DNA from 3 places in the Streptomyces sp. ALB3 genome. Region 3 is predicted to be linked to each of the others. Evidence: riboswitches for the same ligand, from Rfam matches in the RefSeq annotation. Region 3 holds a riboswitch; each other region holds the start of a gene.
The links. A riboswitch is a leader RNA that binds a small molecule or an ion and turns the genes downstream of it on or off. The one in region 3 is predicted to bind cobalamin.
Positions count from the first base shown of each region.

Region 1: linked by a shared signal. The riboswitch ahead of ACHFIV_RS04495 (ribonucleoside-diphosphate reductase subunit alpha) and the one ahead of ACHFIV_RS21995 (cobalamin biosynthesis protein) in region 3 are both predicted to bind cobalamin.
Region 2: linked by a shared signal. The riboswitch ahead of ACHFIV_RS15035 (ABC transporter substrate-binding protein) and the one ahead of ACHFIV_RS21995 (cobalamin biosynthesis protein) in region 3 are both predicted to bind cobalamin.

Region 1 is NZ_JBISCE010000003.1:568,523-571,788, forward strand. It holds gene ACHFIV_RS04495 (ribonucleoside-diphosphate reductase subunit alpha) at 1-1,474, opposite strand, end outside; cobalamin riboswitch at 1,611-1,734, opposite strand; gene ACHFIV_RS04500 (GNAT family N-acetyltransferase) at 1,787-2,287, opposite strand; gene mctP (monocarboxylate uptake permease MctP) at 2,435-3,266, opposite strand, start outside.
Region 2 is NZ_JBISCE010000026.1:663,500-666,765, reverse strand. It holds gene ACHFIV_RS15040 (FecCD family ABC transporter permease) at 1-715, opposite strand, end outside; gene ACHFIV_RS15035 (ABC transporter substrate-binding protein) at 757-1,800, opposite strand; cobalamin riboswitch at 1,831-2,006, opposite strand; gene ACHFIV_RS15030 (class I SAM-dependent methyltransferase) at 2,061-2,810, opposite strand; gene ACHFIV_RS15025 (MFS transporter) at 2,807-3,266, opposite strand, start outside.
Region 3 is NZ_JBISCE010000035.1:51,332-54,597, reverse strand. It holds gene ACHFIV_RS22000 (cobyric acid synthase) at 1-682, opposite strand, end outside; gene ACHFIV_RS21995 (cobalamin biosynthesis protein) at 679-1,623, opposite strand; cobalamin riboswitch at 1,755-1,884, opposite strand; gene ACHFIV_RS21990 (hypothetical protein) at 2,031-2,252, opposite strand; gene ACHFIV_RS21985 (anion permease) at 2,265-3,266, opposite strand, start outside.

The DNA of each region.
Region 1 (3,266 bases), on a different contig from region 3:
CCACGCGGTCGAGGAAGGTCACCGCCGTGCGGACGGTGGCGTCGAGCCGTTCCCAGTCGATGGTGCCGTCGGTGACGAACGCGCCGAGGTTGACCGACCCGAGGTTGCAGACGGCCGTCTCGCCGTCGTCGGTGACCTCCAGGATCTCGGTGCACAGGTTCGAGGAGTGCACCACGCGGCCCGGCTCGGCGGTCTGGTTCGCGGTGCGGTTGGAGGCGTCCTTGAACGTCATCCAGCCCTGGCCGGTCTGGGCGAGCGTCCGCATCATCCGCCCGTACAGCTCACGGGCCGGGAGTGTCCTGCGGGCGAGCCCCCTGGCCTCGGCGGCCCGGTACGCGGTGTCGAACGCGTCGCCCCACAGGTCCACCAGCTCGGGAGCGTCCGCCGGGGAGAACAGCGACCACTGCGTGTCCGCCTCCACGCGGCGCATGAACTCGTCCGGGATCCAGTGCGCCAGGTTGAGGTTGTGCGTACGCCGCTGGTCCTCACCGGTGTTGTCGCGCAGCTCCAGGAACTCCTCGATGTCCGCGTGCCAGGTCTCCAGGTAGACGGCCGCGGCACCCTTGCGGCGGCCCCCCTGGTTGACCGCGGCGACGGAGGCGTCGAGCGTCTTCAGGAACGGCACGATGCCGTTGGAATGGCCGTTGGTGCCACGGATGAGTGACCCCCGGGCGCGAATACGGGAGTAGGAGAGCCCGATGCCGCCCGCGTGCTTGGAGAGGCGTGCCACCTGGTGGTACCGGTCGTAGATCGAGTCGAGCTCGTCCAGCGGTGAGTCCAGCAGGTAACAGGACGACATCTGCGGGTGGCGGGTGCCGGAGTTGAACAGGGTGGGGGAGGAGGGCAGGTAGTCGAGCCGGTTCATCAGGCCGTACAGCGCTGCCACTTCCTCCAGGGCGCGCTCCGAGGTGTCCTCGGCCAGCCCCGCGGCGACGCGCAGCATGAAGTGCTGCGGGGTCTCGACGACCTGGCGGGTGAGGGGGTGGCGCAGCAGGTAGCGGCTGTACAGGGTCCGCAGCCCGAAGTAGCCGAAGCGGTCGTCGGCACCGTCGGCGAGTGCCTGGCCGACCAGTGCGTCGAGGGCGGCGGAGTGCAGCGCGACGAACTCCGCCGTACGGTCCGCGATGAGGCCCTCGCGGTGCCCGACGGCGACCGACGACGAGAAGGAGACGGCGCCCTGGCCGGCGGCCTCGTCCGCGACGGCCCGGGTGAGCAGCCGGGCGGCGAGCCGGGAGTAGGCCGGGTCCTCGGAGATCAGACCGGCGGCGGCCTCGGTGGCCAGCGAGCGCAACTCGGCCTCGTCCGAACCGGCGTTGCGGCCGCGCAGCGCGGCCGCCGCGACACGTCCGGGGTCGGTGCCGGGCAGGTCGGCGGTGAGGCCGGTCAGGGTCCGCAGCAGGGCGGTCCCGGGCGCGTCGTTCGTGCGGCCTTCGGATTCCGCGGCTGACACCGGGTCGGCTGGCGCGATGGTCACTGGGGCTATCCCTCGCTCGGCTCGGGGCCTGCGGGAGCGGGGCAGCCGGACACGGCGGCGTCCGGGAAAGGGCGCACGGCGCACGGCGTCCACCGGCCCTCCGCGGGGCCCGGACGTCTCGGCGTCCGGTTCGGTCGAGCCGGACGCACTGTCGACAGGTCTTCGGACTTCGGGGTGCGCAGAAGCACACCCATCACACCGTTGCGGGACAGTTCCGGATTCGCACCGGATTCCCCTGCGGCGACAGCGAGGTCGAGCATACATGTGGGGGCTCCTGATTGAAGAAGCCCCCACATGTTGTGTCGGGGTAGGTCAGAGCTCCAGCCGGTATGTCAGGAGTGGGAGGTCCGGGAGCGGGCACCAGTCCCGCTCCGGGGTCCGTACGAAGCCGAGGCGCCGGTAGATCCTGTGGGCGCCCAGCATGGCCGGCTGCGTCGAGAGGACCAGCCCGGAGAGTCCTCCGGCGGCCCGCGCCCGGTCGACGCAGGCCCGTACGAGCGCCTCGCCCGCGCCCCGTCCGCGGGCCTCGGGCGAGACGGCGAGCATCCGGAACTCCGCCTCGTCCTGACTGGCGACGTCCGCCCACGGGCTGCCGGGAGCCACGTAGGTGACGCCGCCCAGCAAGCGGCCGTCGGCGTCCAGCGCGACCAGCACCTCGGCCTCGGCCGCCCGCCGCTCCACGGCGCGAAGCTGATCCAGATAGGGGTCCCCGGCGCCGAGGTCCAGGAGCCCGTCGCCGAGGTAGGCCTGGGCGGTGATCTCGCCCAGAGCCTCGAACTGAGCGGGCCGGACCGGCCTGATCGATACGTCCATGCACGGCAGTCTGCCGCAGACGACCGGCGGGGCGCGCCCCGGTTCCGGACGCCCGGCGGCACCGGGCCGCCGCCGGGGACGACGCCGTCCCGGCAGGGCGGGCCCTGCCGGGACGGAGGATGTCGACGCGCGAGGGCGCGGGGGAGGTCAGTGACCCCCGGGGGCGCCCGCCGTGGCCGGCGGGAGCTCGGCCTTGACGCCCGGGTCGCCGATGTCAGCCGTGTAGTCGGACGGGGAGGTCTCGTCCACGCCGGCAGGAGCCTTCAGCGCGTTGAGGACGAAGGTCAGCACGATCACGACGACGAGGTTCAGCACGAACGCGGTGAGACCGATGTAGCCGATCTCGCCGATTCCCGGGATCTCCTTGGAGGACCCGCCGAAGTGCTTCTGGGTCGGGCTGGCGACGCCGTAGGCGGCCACCGTGCCGTAGATCATGCCGACCGCCCAGCCCGCTATCAGGGCCCAGCGGTGGAACCACCGGGTGAACAGTCCGCCCACCAGGGCCGGCATCGTCTGGAGGATCCAGATGCCGCCCAGCAGCTGGAAGTTGATCGCGACCGTCTTGTCCATGGTGAGGACGAAGGCGAGCGCGCCGACCTTGACCAGCAGCGAGACCAGCTTGGAGACCTTGGTCTCCTGCGCCGGGGTCGCGTCGGGCTTGATGAAGTCCTTGTAGATGTTGCGGGTGAAGAGGTTCGCCGCGGCGATCGACATGATCGCGGCCGGCACCAGGGCGCCGATTCCGATCGCGGCGAAGGCCACACCCGCGAACCAGTCGGGGAACATGTTCTCGAAGAGCTGGGGGATCGCGAGCTGGCCGTTGTCCACCTTGATCCCGGCGGCGATCGCCATGAACCCGAGCAGGGCCAGCAGTCCCAGCATCAGCGAGTACAGCGGCAGGATCGTGGTGTTGCGCCGGATCACGTCACGGCTGCGGCTGGAGAGCGTCGCCGTGATCGAGTGCGGGTACATGAAGAGG
Region 2 (3,266 bases), on a different contig from region 3:
GCAGCAGGTTCAGGTTGCGGGCGTGCGCCAACAGGACGGCCACCCCGAGGAGCAGGGCCGTGCTCGGCAGCCACAGGGTGCCCCAGTTCACCCCTCCCAGGCCACCGAGTGTCCAGGCCAGCACCGCACGGGCCTCGTTCCCGCGATCGGTCGTCAGGAGCAGCAGGTTCAGGAGTGCGGTGAGCACGGCCGCGATGGCCACGCCGGACATCACGAGCCGTACGGAGGTGATGCGGCCACCGGTGCGGGCGGTGGCGTAGACGAGGAGCAGCGCCCCCAGCGCGCCCGCGAACGCTGCGACCGACAAGGAGACCGGCCCGAACAGGGTCACCCCGAAGACGATGACCGTCACGGCCCCGAGGGACGCTCCGGACGAGACCCCCAGAAGGTACGGCTCCGCGAGAGGGTTGCGGATCAGTGCCTGCATGGCGGTCCCCACCACCGCGAGTCCGGCCCCGGTCACGGCGCCGAGCAGCACACGGGGAGCGCGCACGTCCAGGACGATGGTCTCCCGGGCTCGCGACCAGCCGGGCTCCGACAGGTCCGCGCCGAGTGCGTGCGCCACGATGCCCCACACCTGGCCGGGCGGAACGTGCACGGAGCCGATGGCGAGACCGGCGGTGAGCGAGGCGAGCAGGAGAACCGCCAGGATCACCAGGGCGACGGTGAAGACACCTGGCCCCGGCCGCTTCGTGTCCTGAGACCGGCGCCGCACGGCCTGGCCGGCGGGTGCGGGTGCGGGTGCGGCGGGTGGCGTCACCGGAGGCTTCCGGGGTGCAGCCCGCCCGCGAGGTCTCCGACCGCGTAGGCCGAGCGGATACCGACCAGGGTCGCGGTGAGCGGCAGCACGACGAACCGCTTGTTCTTCACCGCGGGCACGTCGGCGAGCGCCGGCTGTGAGAGGAGGAACTCCTTCTTCTGCTCGACGCTTCCGGCCCCCGCGTAGTCGTAGATGGCGATGACCTCGGGCTTGCGGTTCACGACCTGCTCCCACGAGACGTCACCGAAGACGTCGTCGAGGTCCGCGAAGACGTTCCTGCCGCCGGCCAGCCGGATGAGTTCGGTTCCCAGGCTCTTGCCGCCCGCGGTGAAGGCGGTCCTGTCGCCGCTGTCGTAGACGAAGACGGGTACCTCAGGCTCGCTCGCGACGGCGGAGGCGGCCTCGTCGACGTCGCTCTCGAGCGTGGACACCAGCTTCTCGGCGCGGCCGGTGACTCCGAAGATCTTGCCGATGGTGCGGATCTCGGCGTAGGTGTCCTCCATGGTCACCTTCTTCTTCCCGCAGTACTCGCGGTTGAGGTAGGTGTCGATCCCCGCGTCGGCGAACGCCGTGCGGGAGCGGCCCTCCTTCTCGTCGAAGGCGCTGCCGTAGCCGCCGTAGACGAGATCGGGTCCGGCGTCCAGGACGGTCTCGAACGAGGGCTCCCGCTCGGCCAGTTCCGGCACGGCCTCGAAGTCCCGCTCCAGCTCGGGCAGGACCGCGGAGTCGGGGAACGCGGTGCCGACCATGCGGCTCCTCAGCCCGAGGGCGAGCATCAGTTCCGCGGGGTGCTGGTGGATGGTGACCACCCGCGCGGGCGGTTCGTCGTACGTCGTCCGGACCCCGCAGTTGTCGACGGTGACGGGAAAGCCCTCGGGGGGAGCACCCGCGGTCCCCGGATCATGCCGGGCCTCGCCGGACGAGCCGCAGCCGGCGGTCAGCAGGACCGCCGACAACGCGGCCGCTGCTACGGAGGCCCGCAGAGCGCGTGGCCGACGGAGGGAGGGGTCCTGAGGGGAATGGGACATGCCGTTGTACACGTGAAGCCTCCTGGGGAGTCCGCGCTCCTCGGATCGGGCCCGCGACAGGCCAGTGTCCTGACTCCTGGATCGACGCCCTCCGCCTTGCCGCCCGGCACACGCCGGCACGCGGAAGGAGCACTCCCCAGTCACAGTGGCGGGACCGTGCCGGATTCACACCGGCTTCCTGTCTCCCGTCGCGGCGATGACCTGGTGATCCTACGTTCCGGTGAGACCGGGCCGTAAGGGGGTGCGGAAGCGGCCCCGGAACCCGCGCCGCGTCACCCCTCCCGGACCGCCCGTACGATCAGCCGCTCGGCGTCCTGGTCGTAGGGGCGGCCGTCGAAACCGCCGAAGACCTCCACGCGGCCGAAGCCTGCCTCCTCGGCCATCCGGCGCAACTCCACGGCGCTGTAGACGAACCACACGAGAGTGGCGCGCGTCACGTGATCTCCCCGGACCAGCACCCAGTCGCTGCGCAGCCTCGCCCAGTCGTCCAGCACCGTGTCGGTCTGTACGAGCAGGTCGTCCCCCCGCTGCACGACCTTGGGAGGAGTGACCCTGCGGGCCAGCAACTCCTTACCCGCGAGGTCGAGCACGAGGGTTCCGCCGGGCGTCAGGCACCTGTGCATGTTCCGGAGGACCTGGGCGTTGTCGGCGGGGTCCTCGAAGTACCCGAACGAGGTGAACATGTTGAGGACCGCGTCGAAGCCACCCGGCGGGTCGTACGTCCGCGCGTCGGCCTGTACGTACGTGATCCGCGCACCCGCGTCGGCCGAGTGCTTGCGTGCCCGCTCCAGCATGGCCGGGCTCACGTCCACGCCGGTCACGTCGTAGCCGCCGCCGGCGAGCGGAACCGTGAACACCCCGGGGCCGCAGCACAGATCGAGCACCCGCGCCCCGGGCCGGAAGCGCAGCAGCGGTGAGGTCGCCACCAGTTCCTCGGCCTGGGTGTGGCGTTGCCCGGTGAACAGGAAGTCGTGGAACTCGGTCCAGAAGTCGTCGTCCTGGAATCCGCCGGTACGTGTCATGGCGCGACAGTGCTCCTTCGCGGTAGCTGTGCGGGACGTGCCGCGCGGTGGCGCAGCATCAGGAGAAGCGGGGGGAGCAGCAGGCACTGCGCTGCGGCAATGAGCCAGAACGCCCCCGTGTCGCCGGCTCGTTCGCCGAAGCTGTAGACGAGGCCGCCCAGCACCCCGCTGGCGCAGGCGCCCAGACCGGCCGCCAGGCGCTGCTGACCGAAGATCACCGCGTCGGAGCGTGGGCTGCGGCGCAGGGCCTCCAGATCGTTCTTCAGGAACAGCACGATGTCGCCCAAGGTGATCAGTGCGCCGCCGGCGAGGAGAGCGGGGCGGGTCCCGATCGCGAGCACGGCCAGACCGGCCGCCAGGCCGGCGAAGCCGACCGCGAGGGCCGGACCGTACGGCATGCGCCGGATCAGCCCGGAAGCCAGGGGCTGCACGACGATCACCAGGGCGAAGCACAGC
Region 3 (3,266 bases):
CGTAGGGCAGCACCCCGTACGTCCGCCGCCCCGTGAGGCCGAGCAGCATGTCGAGGCCGGGCTCCAGGAGCGACACGTCACCCCGGAACTTGTTGACGAGGTAGCCCGCGACCAGCGACTGGTCCTCGGGGCTGAGCAGCGCCGTCGTACCGAAGAACGAGGCGAACACACCGCCCCGGTCGATGTCGCCGACCACCAGCACGGGAAAGCGCGCCGCCCGGGCGATGCCCATGTTCACGATGTCCGTACGCCGCAGGTTGATCTCCGCCGGGCTCCCCGCCCCCTCGCAGATCACGGCGTCGTACGTGGCCCGCAACTGCTCCAGACAGTCCGTGACCGTCCCCAGCAGAGCCTCCTGCCGCCCCCCGTGGTAGCCGCGCGCACTCATCTCGCCGACCGGCTTCCCCATCAGGACGACCTGGCTCGACCGGTCGCCTCCGGGCTTGAGGAGCACCGGGTTCATCAGCGCCGACGGCTCCACCCGGGCGGCCTGCGCCTGCATCGCCTGGGCGCGGCCGATCTCCGCGCCCTCCCGGGTGACGAAGGAGTTCAGCGACATGTTCTGCGCCTTGAACGGCGCGACCTTCACCCCCCGGCGCACCAGCCACCGGCAGATCCCCGCGGTGACGACGCTCTTGCCCGCGTCCGACGTGGTTCCCGCGACCAGCAGCCCGCCGCTCATCCGACTCTCCGTCCCATGGCCAGCCGTCCCGCCGCACACACGGCGAGGGCCAGCACACTCACACGGCGCGACAGCCGCACCGCGCGTTCGATGTCCGTGACCCGCACGTCCCGGCCGGCCTCCCCGTTGAGCACCGGCCGGTGCTCGACCCGTCCGCCGTAGGCGAGGGTGCCGCCGAGACGCACGCCGAGCGCCCCCGCGAACGAGGCCTCCACCGGACCCGCGTTGGGGCTGGGATGCCTGCCCGCGTCGGCCCGCCAGGCCCGGACGGCCGCACGCGGGCGCCCCCCGGCGGCCACGGCGAGCACGGCGGTGAGCCGGGCCCCGGGCCAGCCGGCGACGTCGTCGAGCCGGGCCGAAGCCCAGCCGTAGCGCCGGTAGCGGGGCGACTTGTGCCCGACCATGGCGTCGAGCGTGTTGACGGCGCGGAAACCGACGAGTCCGGGCACACCGCCGAGCGCCCCCCACACCAGGGCCCCCACCACGGCGTCGGAGGTGTTCTCGGCGACGGACTCCACCACCGCGCGGGCGATCTGCCGCTCGTCCAGCGCCTGCGGGTCACGGCCGCACAGATGCGGCAGCCGCTCCCGGGCGAGCCCGACGTCCCCGGCGGCCAGGGCGTCACCGATGGCACGGGCCTCGCGGCCCAGCGACGTGCCCCCGACGACGGCCCAGGTGGCGGCGGCCGTCAGTGCCACGGAGGCGGCGGGACGGTCGCGTACGGCACGGGCGGCCAGCGCGGCGGCGCCCGTCGCGCCACCGGCGCAGACGAGCGTGTGCAGGGCGCCCCAGCCGCGGTGATCGCGCCACAGCCGGTTCTCGGCGCCCGCCGCCGCACGCCCGAAGGCCGCGACGGGGTGGCCCCGCCGGGGATCACCGAGCAGCAGGTCGCCGATGAGACCGGCGGCGGCGCCGTACGCGAAGATGCGGTCGGCTCGCACGGCTCAGCCGGCCGTCGCGCCTCGGCGGGCCTTCGCGGAAGAAGGTGGTACGACGACCGACAGGGGGCAGCCAGACATGGCGTTATGTCCTCACTCAGGGTCCGCGCCCTGGTTCGACGTGACGGCGACGAGAGTCTCCTGGCTCCCCGGATCCGCAGTTCCTCCGGCCTTCCAGTCCGCGGCGGCGGACCGTGACTTCCGTATGGAGGCTGCTCCCCGGTGACAGTGGCGGGACCGCGCCGGATTCGCACCGGCTTCCTCTCCTGTCGCCGTAATGGCTCCGGCAGTCCACCATGCCCCGCGAACGCCCGTCAACCTGCCGTTGACCTGCGAGGCTCAGTGTGCCCGGACGCACACCGGGCCGGACACGAGGTGTGTCCGGCCCGGTGTGCGTGTCCCGCGCGGGGTCAGGCGACGATCAGGTAGATCCCGTACGCGACCGCCGCCGCGCACAGCCCGAAGCAGAGGTACGCGCCACTGCGCACCAGGGCGCTCGAGCCGCCCCCCTGCGCCGTCGGCACCTGCCGGGCCAGGCCCGTGATGCCGAGGGTGAAGAGGCCGACCAGTGCGACGGTGACCACGAGGCTGACGCCGAAGACGGAGGCGAGGGCTGCCCAGTCGATGTTCATACGGATCTGTCCTTACACCGTGGCCGGGTCGGCCGGGGTTCCGGCCGTCGGAGCCGGGGCCGGGATGGTGGTCTTGAGTTCCGGTGCGACGGTACCGGCGGGCGGCGGGCTGACCGCCGAGATGGCGGTCGTGACGACGCCGGCGGGCTCGGTGTCCGCGTTCACGTTGGTGTGGTCGACCGGCTTGCGGCGCGACAGCAGCCAGATGGCGGCGGATCCCGCGACGAGGATCACGGCGACCACCCCGACGCCCCAGGGGCCCTGCTTGGTCAGGAACTCCGAGCCCGCACCGATCAGACCGGCGGCGGGAAGGGTCAGGCCCCACGCGACGAACATCCGGGTGGCGGTGGACCAGCGGACCGTGCCGCCCTTGCGTCCGAGACCCGCGCCCATGACGGCGCCCGAGCACGACTGCGTGGTGGAGAGGGAGAAGCCGAGGTGCGAGGAGGCCAGGATGACCGTGGCCGCACTCGTCTGGGCGGCGAAGCCCTGCGGCGGGCGGAGGTCGGTGAGACCGCTGCCCATGGTGCGGATGATGCGCCAGCCGCCGAGGTAGGTGCCCAGCGCGATGGCGATACCGGCGGACGCGATGACCCAGACCGGCGGGTTCGAGCCGGGGACCAGGACGCCGCCGGTGACCAGGGCCAGGGTGATGATGCCCATGGTCTTCTGCGCGTCGTTGGTGCCGTGGGCGAGCGACACGAGACCGGCCGAGGCGATCTGGCCCGCGCGGTACCCCTTGGCGGTCGACTTCAGCTGCGCCTCGTCGGTGATCTTCCGGTTGAGGCGGTACGTCAGCTTCGTGGCCAGCAGCGCGGCGACACCGGCGACGAGAGGCGCGGCGATCGCGGGCAGCAGGACCTTGGTGACGACGGTGCCGCCGTCGATCGAGGACCACCCCGCCGACATGACCGCGGCGCCGATGAGGCCGCCGAAGAGTGCGTGGGAGGAACTGGAGGGCAGGCCGACCAGCCAGGTCAGCAGGTTCCACAGGATCGCGCCGACGAGCGCGGC